DNA from 3 places in the Pseudoalteromonas sp. S4741 genome. Region 3 is predicted to be linked to each of the others. Evidence: predicted binding sites of a transcription regulator. Region 3 holds the regulator's gene; each other region holds the start of a gene.
The links. Region 3 encodes sigma-54, which starts transcription at its own class of promoters, with help from an activator protein. Its sites were predicted from a motif close to GTTGGCACGNNNNTNGNNT; they were not measured.
Positions count from the first base shown of each region.

Region 1: the regulator sigma-54 is predicted to act here: its motif matches at 1,684-1,702, upstream of dps (DNA starvation/stationary phase protection protein Dps).
Region 2: the regulator sigma-54 is predicted to act here: its motif matches at 1,690-1,708, upstream of CWC30_RS01425 (BON domain-containing protein).

Region 1 is NZ_PNCN01000010.1:22,140-25,324, forward strand. Features, by position in the region: gene CWC30_RS01280 (DUF2237 family protein) at 88-450, shown strand; gene corA (magnesium/cobalt transporter CorA) at 484-1,440, opposite strand; gene dps (DNA starvation/stationary phase protection protein Dps) at 1,788-2,312, shown strand; gene CWC30_RS01295 (SulP family inorganic anion transporter) at 2,499-3,185, shown strand, end outside.
Region 2 is NZ_PNCN01000011.1:1,834-5,018, reverse strand. Features, by position in the region: gene CWC30_RS01440 (SAP domain-containing protein) at 1-331, opposite strand, end outside; tRNA gene CWC30_RS01435 (tRNA-Ile) at 507-583, opposite strand; gene CWC30_RS01430 (YqaE/Pmp3 family membrane protein) at 862-1,020, opposite strand; gene CWC30_RS01425 (BON domain-containing protein) at 1,085-1,654, opposite strand; gene CWC30_RS01420 (LiaF domain-containing protein) at 1,968-2,633, shown strand; partial or broken gene CWC30_RS01415 (VOC family protein) at 2,680-3,096, opposite strand.
Region 3 is NZ_PNCN01000063.1:13,665-16,849, forward strand. Features, by position in the region: gene rapZ (RNase adapter RapZ) at 1-308, opposite strand, end outside; gene ptsN (PTS IIA-like nitrogen regulatory protein PtsN) at 328-780, opposite strand; gene hpf (ribosome hibernation promoting factor) at 785-1,072, opposite strand; gene CWC30_RS10600 (RNA polymerase factor sigma-54) at 1,099-2,598, opposite strand; gene lptB (LPS export ABC transporter ATP-binding protein) at 2,668-3,185, opposite strand, start outside.

The DNA.
Region 1 (3,185 bases), on a different contig from region 3:
AAATTAACAGCATAGATAGCTAAGTCACTAACAGCCTGTTATGGTAAACACCCTACTTTTAATGATTATTACAAGGTAAGCTTTCATATGGCTAATCAATTAAATGTACTAGGAACTCGCTTACAACTTTGCTGTGGCAACGGTGGCTATACCCGTGAGGGATTTTGCTATGTACCAGATTCAGACTTTGGCAATCACAGTGTATGCGCCATTATGACCGACGAATTTTTGCAGTTTTCTAAGGCGCAAGGTAACGATTTAATTAGCCCTAATCCTTTGTATGATTTTGCGGGCTTAAAAGCTGGCGATAAGTGGTGCTTATGTGCGATTCGTTGGTATCATGCCATTGCTGCAAATGTTGCTCCTCCTGTTGTACTTGAAGCAACAAACCAAAAAGCGCTAGATATTATTCCCCTTGAAGTATTAAAAGCACATCAATATACCGGGTAATGATTTGAGCGCTCAGCTTACAATATTAAAGTATTATAACCACCCTTTATGTTTAAAAAATAAATAAGGGGCAAAGCCCGACAGCAACATAATGCCAATTGCAAATGGATAACCCCATTCCCATTGTAGCTCAGGCATTATATTAAAATTCATACCATACACACTAGCCACTACTGTAGGCGGTAAGAAAACCACTGAGGCAATAGAAAAGGTTTTAATAATTTGATTTTGTTCAATATTAATAAAGCCTTGTGTTGAATCCATCAAAAAGTTCACCTTGTCGAATAAAAAGGTACAGTGCGACATTAAAGTTTCTATATCGAGTACAATTTCTCGAAGAGATTCGCGCTCGTCATTTTGCGCACCTATACGGCGTATTAAAAACGAAATATTGCGTCGCGTATCCATTAAACATAAACGCACCTTACCATTAGCATCTTCTAAGCGAGCTATGCGACCAACCGCCTCTTCTAAGTCTGAGTTATCTTCTTCAAGTACATAAGCACTGAGCTTCTCTAATTGATGATGCATGTCTTCGAGCATATCCGCGTGGTTTTCAACTTTTTGATCAAATAAAGTGATTAATAATTGTTTTGCTGTATCGCATGCCACCTGACCTTTGCGCGCTCTTAAGCGCAGTAGTCTAAAATCAGCCAATTCCTCATCACGAATAGTAAGTAAGCAATTGTTTTGCAACAAACAAGCTACCGTTACAGTATTAAATCGCCCTTCATTAGGTGACATAAACAATGCATGCACATGTAAACCTTCATTATCGATAAAGCACCTAGACGACGTTTCAATCTCTTCTACATCTACCGAATCTGGAAAGGTTATATTGAGCGTTTTTGCAAGCGCATTTTGCTCCTGCGGTGTTGGATTAATAGTATCAATCCAATGTGCATTCTTTATGGATACTTCAACAGGGGTATCAGGTAAAGGCGCTAACTCTTTGATCACTCCTTGCTCGATGGAAAAAAACCTCAGCATACACTTCTCCTTTAATAGATCTTTGGGTTGAGTATATGTAACAGATCATTAATCAACAATGATAATACCTCCATTAGAACAACTATAAAGAGCAAGCTATTTGCTAACAATTTTTAGCACTTCGATTTTGCAGAATTTACAAAAAAGTGCATATTTTTCATACCCTTTGAGCTAAACACTCCTTAAAACTTTATTAAATAAAAATTAAACTTTTAAATTTCAATTACTTAAATCAAATAATCTATCGGCATGCCCATTGCTTCTATTAGTACAAGACGTGTTCGTTATCGCAATTAAAACACTCACTTGAGTAAAGCGAACACTATTTTAAAATAGCAGGAGGAATAATGAGTAACAGTAATAATGCAAACAAAGTCGCTGAATTTACCGCTCCCGGTGTAGAAAACGAATCAGCAAATAAAGCAATATCTGTTCTAGAAGATCGCATGGTAGCGCTAATTGATTTACAGCTAACTTTAAAACATATTCATTGGAATGTAGTAGGTCCGAACTTTATTGGCGTACATGAAATGCTAGACCCACAAGTTGAAACCGTGCGTGAAATGACCGACACCATAGCAGAACGTATTGCCACTTTAGGCGGCGTTCCGGTTGGTACACCAAAATCGATTGTTGATCGTCGTACATGGGAAGATTACGCCATCGGCAAAGGTTTAGTAACTGAACACCTAGCCGCATTAGACAAAGTATATAACGGCGTTAACAGTGATCACCGTAAAGCCATAGAATCACTTGCTGAGCTTGATCCGGTATCTGAAGATATGATCATTGCGCAACTTGCAGAGCTTGAGCAATATCAGTGGTTTGTTCGCGCCCACATAGAATCATCAACTGGTCAATTGAATAGCTAATTTTTAAAGCAGTCATTTTTACTTACAAAGCCCAGTAACTTGCTGGGCTTTTTTGTTTTTAAACTACATTCCTCTTATTAGTACACTAGAACCCCCCCTATTTAGCGCATCTAACACGTTTAGTTACTATACTTATTATTAAAGAGAACTTACTATCTACTCCTAATTATTAGCAGGGAATTTGAAGTGTTGTCGCGTCTATATAGCTTTATGCCAGGTTTACACAGCTTATTTAATTATCAACGTCAATGGTTTGCTGATGATGTGAGGGCGGCATTATCGGTTGCAGCCGTTGCTTTACCTGTTGCTATAGCTTATGCGCAACTTACAGGCGTTAATGCTGCAGTTGGCCTGTATTCTTGCGTATTACCTATGATGCTTTATGCACTTTTTGGTACCTCTAAACAGCTTATTATTGGCCCTGATGCCGCAACATGTGCGGTTATTGCTGCAGTTGTTACTCCACTTGCTGCAGGCGATAGCTTTAAACATTGGCAATTAGTGATCACCATGACCGCAATGACCGGTTTTTGGTGCTTTATTGCCAGCCGCTTTAAGCTAGGTGTATTAGCCGACTTTTTATCTAAACCAATTTTAATGGGGTTACTAAACGGTGTGGCTATTACCATTATTGTTGGTCAGTTTTCTAAAGTATTTGGCTTTACCTTTGATGAGCGCTATTTGCTTGAGCGTTTAGGTGGCGTTCCTACGTATTTATCGCAAACTCATATTCCCACCTTATTAATGGCTTTATTTACCCTCGGCGTTTACTTTGTGTTAAAGCGCTTAAAACCTACATGGCCAGCCTCTATGTTTGCCATTGCACTAGGTGCGGTATTCGTTTGGTTTTTTAATTTAGAGCAATTTGAAATA
Region 2 (3,185 bases), on a different contig from region 3:
TTGTACCAGAAGTTGGCAGGTTAAGGTTTTGAGAAATATTTTTTAACTTTGGAGCAGAATAAGTCGCTGTGACAACTTCCTGAGTATTAGCTGACTGTAAAACCCCCTCTTTTTCATATTTAATTAAAGCGAGCTCTGCATCACGACCTAAGTAACTAGTCCAATCTCTCATACTCAACACTTTCGATAAGCTTTTAGGTTTTAAAAAGCTCTTTAGAAAGTAGTATTCGTTAGTATCCATCATTCCCTTCCTATTGCTTAGAACGATAAATATTATAGCATTGACTTGATGGGAAAATGATTTACCTAAATGTTGACCACTATCAAGCAAAACAATGTCCAATCATATAGCAACAAGCTTTCCTGCTTAGAAGTGAAGCTCAGTAAAAGGTAAGGGATTAATCATATCAAGCATATAGAGATGTTTTCCGCTATACTAAAAGTAGCACAGAGGTAGCACAGGGTAATTTCGGTTAGTAGGTGTTTACTTGGAAAGCTTTGAAAAGTGGTGGCCCCTCCCAGACTCGAACTGGGGACCTAACGATTATGAGTCGTGTGCTCTAACCAACTGAGCTAAGGGGCCATCTTTGTATAACTGTAAGCAGTTAATTTTTTGAAGCGTTTAGCCACAGAGCGACTAAAGCGGGTTGCAGTATAAAAAGTTTTTAGGGGCTTGTCACTAGCAAAAAGCTTTATTTTAACAATCAAAGGGCTAACTGCTCAAATAGTAAGCTTTTAGATTTATTGATGGTGACGTTGAGGAAACGAACTCATTAAATAATAGTAGTCTGAGTAACTAATACACGTACCTTACGATGGCAATTAGCAACTCAGTATTAAATGTATTACTGCGATAGGGTATTATTTTTTGGCGATAATATAAATCGCATGAATTAATCCAGGGAAATAGCCGAGTAAGGTTAGCAAAATATTTAACCAAAAATGCATCCCTAGTCCTACCTGTAAAAACACACCCAGTGGTGGTAATAAAATAGAAAAAATAATTCTAATGATATCCATAATTTAATCCTTATAATGTTAGCAAAGCAAAAAGCCCAGCAGGGCTGGGCTTTAGTATAGTGTATTATTCTGCAATAACAGTTAATTCATCCACTACCTTGCGAACATCTTCAGCGTTTTTAGCAATTTCCATCGCTAATTGCTTTTCAGCATCAGACTCAACTGTACCTTTTAGAGTTACCACACCATTATCGGTATCAACATCAATGTCTGTACCACCTACTTCAGAATCAAATAAGTAACGTGTTGTAATCACTGTAGTGATTTTAGCATCGGTTAAATCACTTTCAGTGTCGTTACCCATCATTTTAGAATCATGCTTCTTCATGTCGGTGTTTTTTACCACAGTTAGACTGTTTTCAACGTCAGTTACACCATCTAGGCTTAGCACGAGTTCTTCAGCAAGCTCTTTATCTAATTCGCTGTTTACTTTACCTGTTAGCATTACCTTGCCGTTTTTTACGTCCGTGTTGATATCAAAGTTATTTAGATTGGTGTTCATAAGCAATACTGTTTCTGCTTTCCCATCAATCCAAGCATCTTTGCTTTCGTTTTCCCAACTGCTTGCCTGAGCGCCCATTGCGGTTGTTCCTAATACTAGGGCTGCAATCATAGACTTATTAAATGTTTTCATAATCGTTCTCCTTTTGATTAAAGACACTTAAGCTAATGCGAGCATCGGGCCAACATTTTTTAACCTTTAATTTCAATAAGTTATTTTAAAATAGTAGATATTGGCTTAAACCTACTAAGTAAACATTTACAGACTATTGCGTAAAAGTTTCTCGAATAGCGAAACTTACTAAATAATTGTATATTTGGTTAATCTGTCGTTAATATAATAAAGAATCAAAAACCAAAAATCATAAACCACTGAATTTAAAAAATTTAGTATTTGGTATAAGGCTTGCTTTGAAATAACCAGCAACCATAAAAGGATAATTTAAATGTCTGTTAAAATTGAAGACCGCCCTATTGAGCAAGTTCGTGAGCAAGTGATTGATCAGCTCATTTATAACTACAGCCATGGTGTTATTTCTGTAGAAGCATTTGAAAGGCGCTTAGACGACGCCATGGCAGCGAGTGACAATAAAGCACTTATGGATCTCGTTGAAGATTTAACCTTAAATACTGACCAGCAATATAAGGCGCAAAAGCACTCTCAATTTGCACCTAATTATAGCGCGCAGCATGAGACTGATGAAGAGCCACTTACATTAAGAAGCATTCTTGGTTCGAGTGAACGAAGCGGCCAATGGGTAGTTCCTCAAAACATTTACATAGAAAACTACATGGGGTCAGTCAATCTTGATTTTACGGATGCTATTTTTACCCACCAACATGTCACTATTCACGTTAATTGTTATTTTGGCAGCGAAGAAATATATGTACCAGAGCACGTTAATGTAGTTTCTAAAATGTTTTGTATTTTAGGCAGTTTTGAAAATAAAAAAGTGTCACTAAATAAGCGCCAAGGGCCAACGATTCACATTGAAGGAAAAACTGTTTTAGGCTCTGTGGAAGTTAAAGTTAAACGCACTATTAAAGAAAAATTTATTAACTTTGCAAATGATCTAAAAACTCAACTTGGCATGAATGGTAAACATTATTAAATATGCTAAACATTGAATGAAGCCATAATAGTTGGCTTCATTCATATTATAAGTCGTTATTTCGTTCACTAGGTACATCACTCATGTACTCTACAAACTCAACCTCAAACCCTGCAGGGTCAATATAATAAAATTTTTTCTAAATGGATTTACAGCACCTTCTTTACTTATTGCAAAGCCCGCATGTTTTAGGCGCGCTATTACTGCATTTAAGTTATTGGTTACATAGGCAAAGTGTGCCAAACCAACTTGATGTCCTGATAGGTCGCAGTTTCCCCTTCCCCATGATCGCTTATAGCAATATATTGATCGTTATCACCAAAATGTACCCAGCGTCTTGGTTTGCCATATCAGGTTCCTTCCCCCCCCCACTTCTAATTGACCAATAGGGAAACGCTGCTTGGTAAAACTTAAGCATGGCGTTTATGTCACTAACAACTAAATTTACGTGTTCTAATTTCATAACTTTCTTCCTATTAATTGAACATAGAACATCATAAAACCTCAAGTTAACTTTAGGTAAAGCGCTAATTTACAAATTTATTGCCTGTT
Region 3 (3,185 bases):
TGAAGGCGCCGTGTCTCTGAAAAGCGTTTAATTAAGGTTTGATCGTCACTGTCTAAATAAAACACCGTTGGCTTAGTAAAACCAGGTAAATATTCAATGATTTCATTAAACTGTTGCTGCTCTTTAGGTAAATTACGCACATCAACACTTACGGCTATTTTGTTGTAGCTGTCGGAAACACTACGAACAAGAGATGGTAATAAATTTAAAGGAATATTATCTACACAATAATAACCTAAATCCTCAACAACACGCAGCGCAACAGATTTACCAGAACCTGAGCGACCACTTATAATTATTAATTCCATTTATCACCCTTAATTGTTACTACGGTTGACTTACAATTACTTGATACAGCTCATTGTCGGATTTTGCCGCTCGTAATTGCTTACAAAATTCTTTATCGTTGAGCTTTTCTGCTATAGTGGCTAAGGTTTTTAAATGCTGCTTATTGTCACCATCAGGTACAATTAAGGCAACAAAAATGTCGACCGGTCTGTTATCTATCGCATCAAAATTAATAGCCGTTTCGCTCACTAATATAAGAGCAAGAGGCTCTTGTACACCACTCATACGACCATGAGGAATTGCAATTCCTCGACCTATACCTGTACTCCCTAGTTTTTCTCTGGCGGTTAACGCGTTAAGAATATCTTGTTGTGTTAAATAGGGCAGTTTATTGTGAGCCAATTCACTGATAAATTCTAAAATTCTTTTTTTACTATTAAAAAGGACCGCAGCTTTACTGCAGTCCTGACAGATAAGTGAGCTTAATTTCATAGTGTTAGTGTCGAGCAAGTTTCTCTTTGTGTTTAATTACTTGACGATCTAGCTTGTCAATCAGCGAGTCTATAGCGGCATACATATCTTGGTGTTCAGTAGAAGCAAAAATCTCAGCGCCACTAACATGAACGGTTGCTTCGGCTTTTTGGTTTAGTTTTTCTACATCGAGAATAACGTGCACATTCGTTATGTGATCAGTGTGCCTCTGTAACTTCGAAAATTTACTATTTACGTAGTCTCTAAGCGAGTCGGTAATATCTACATGGCGACCAGTTAAATTCAGTTGCATAAACATTTTCCTCTTTGTTGTACGCCTTAAATCAAACTTTTACGTTGATTTGACGGGGGAATAGCTAGAGATTCGCGATACTTTGCAATAGTTCTCCTTGCTACTTTAATTCCTTGCTCAGCCAATATATCTGCAATTTTACTATCACTCAATGGTTTAGCTGAGTTTTCTGCAGCGATTAATTTTTTAATTAATGCGCGTATTGCTGTCGATGAACATTCGCCACCATTTTCAGTGCTTACATGGCTTGAAAAGAAATATTTAAGCTCAAAAATACCGCGTGGTGTGTGCATGTATTTTTGCGTAGTAACACGTGAAATAGTCGATTCGTGCATTTCTACCATTTCGGCCACGTCATTAAGTACCATAGGCTTCATCGCCTCAGGACCATGTTCAAAAAAGGCCTGTTGTTGTTGCACAATACAGTTAGTTACTTTAAGCAGTGTGTCGTTTCTACTTTCTAAGCTTTTTATAAACCATTTAGCTTCTTGTAAGTGTGAGCGAATAAACTGGCTATCGCCGCTTGATTTAACCGTACGCGACATAGCTGCATATTGGCTGTTTACCCTAATTTTAGGCATGCTATCTGGGTTTAGTTCAACCACCCAACGGCCTTTCACTTTTTTAACCGACACATCAGGAATAACGTACTCAGACTCTTCTCTAACAATAGTGTCAGCGGGTTTTGGGCTAAGCGTGTGAATTAACGTCATGACTTCTTTAAGCTCATCTTCTTTGAGCTTAGTTTTTTTCATTAACGTGCGATAATCACGCGCAGCCAGTAAGTCAATGTGATCGGTTAAGATCATTTTTGTTTCGTTTAAAAAAGGCGTGTCTTGGTCAAACTGATTTAGTTGAATACACAAACACTCTTGTAAACTACGCGCGGCTATTCCTACCGGATCAAATAACTGAATACGCTTTAAAACGGCTTCTATTTCATCAAGTTCAACTTCATCTTCTATGTCGTTTTCTTGATTAAAACTTTCTAATATTTCTTCACAGCTAAGGGTTAAAATACCAGAATCGTCCACAGCTTCTACGATTGCAATCGCGATGGCTTCATCTGTTGGGCTAAATGGCGTCAGTTGCAATTGCCACATTAAATATTCATGCAGCGTTTCAGTTGAAGAGCCTTGATAAATTGATTCATCTTCAGGCATTGGTCCCGAGGAAGAGGCAGGTGCTGCGCTCATGTATTCATCCCATGTAACATCCATTGCCATATCATCGCTAATGGTGTCTTTGGTCATGGCTTCGCCGCTATCTTGCTCATATTCGCTAGGTTTTTCATCAGCTGAAGCACTTAGCGTTGATTCATCGGTATCGGCTTTTTGTTCGTTTTTACCCGCAGCATCTTCACTGTAATCTTGTTCTTCAACTTCAAGCAAGGGATTACTATCGAGTGCTTCTTGAATTTCTTGCTGGAGATCCAATGTACTGAGCTGCAATAAGCGAATTGCTTGTTGCAACTGTGGAGTCATTGTAAGTTGCTGGCCCATGCGCAGCTGTAATGATTGCCTCATTTATCTCTAACAATCCTTTTAAATTAGTATGATTAATCTTAGCAGATGCTTAGTGGAATAACACACATATTAGAGCTTGAACTGCTCGCCCAAATAAACATCGCGTACTGTTTTATCGTTTAATACATATTCTGGAGTGCCTGATGCAATTAACTCCCCATGAGAAACTATGTAGGCTTTTTCACAAACATCAAGTGTTTCGCGGACGTTGTGATCTGTAATCAATACGCCAATTCCTCGGTTTTTAAGGTGCTCTATAATCTTTTTAATATCTAATACAGAGATAGGATCAACCCCTGCAAAGGGTTCGTCTAGTAGTATAAATTTAGGATTTGCTGCTAATGCTCGCGCAATTTCAACACGGCGACGCTCACCACCTGACAGAGCCATACCTTGGCTGTCACGAATATGCTGAATACTAAATTCATCAAGTAAATTATTTAAGGTATCTTCACGTTGTTGCTTATTGAGCCCTTTACGTGTTTCTAATATAGCCATTAAGTTTTGATAAACCGTCAGCTTTCTAAAAATAGATGATTCTTGTGGTAAATATCCTATCCCTAGGCGAGCTCGACTGTGCATTGGTA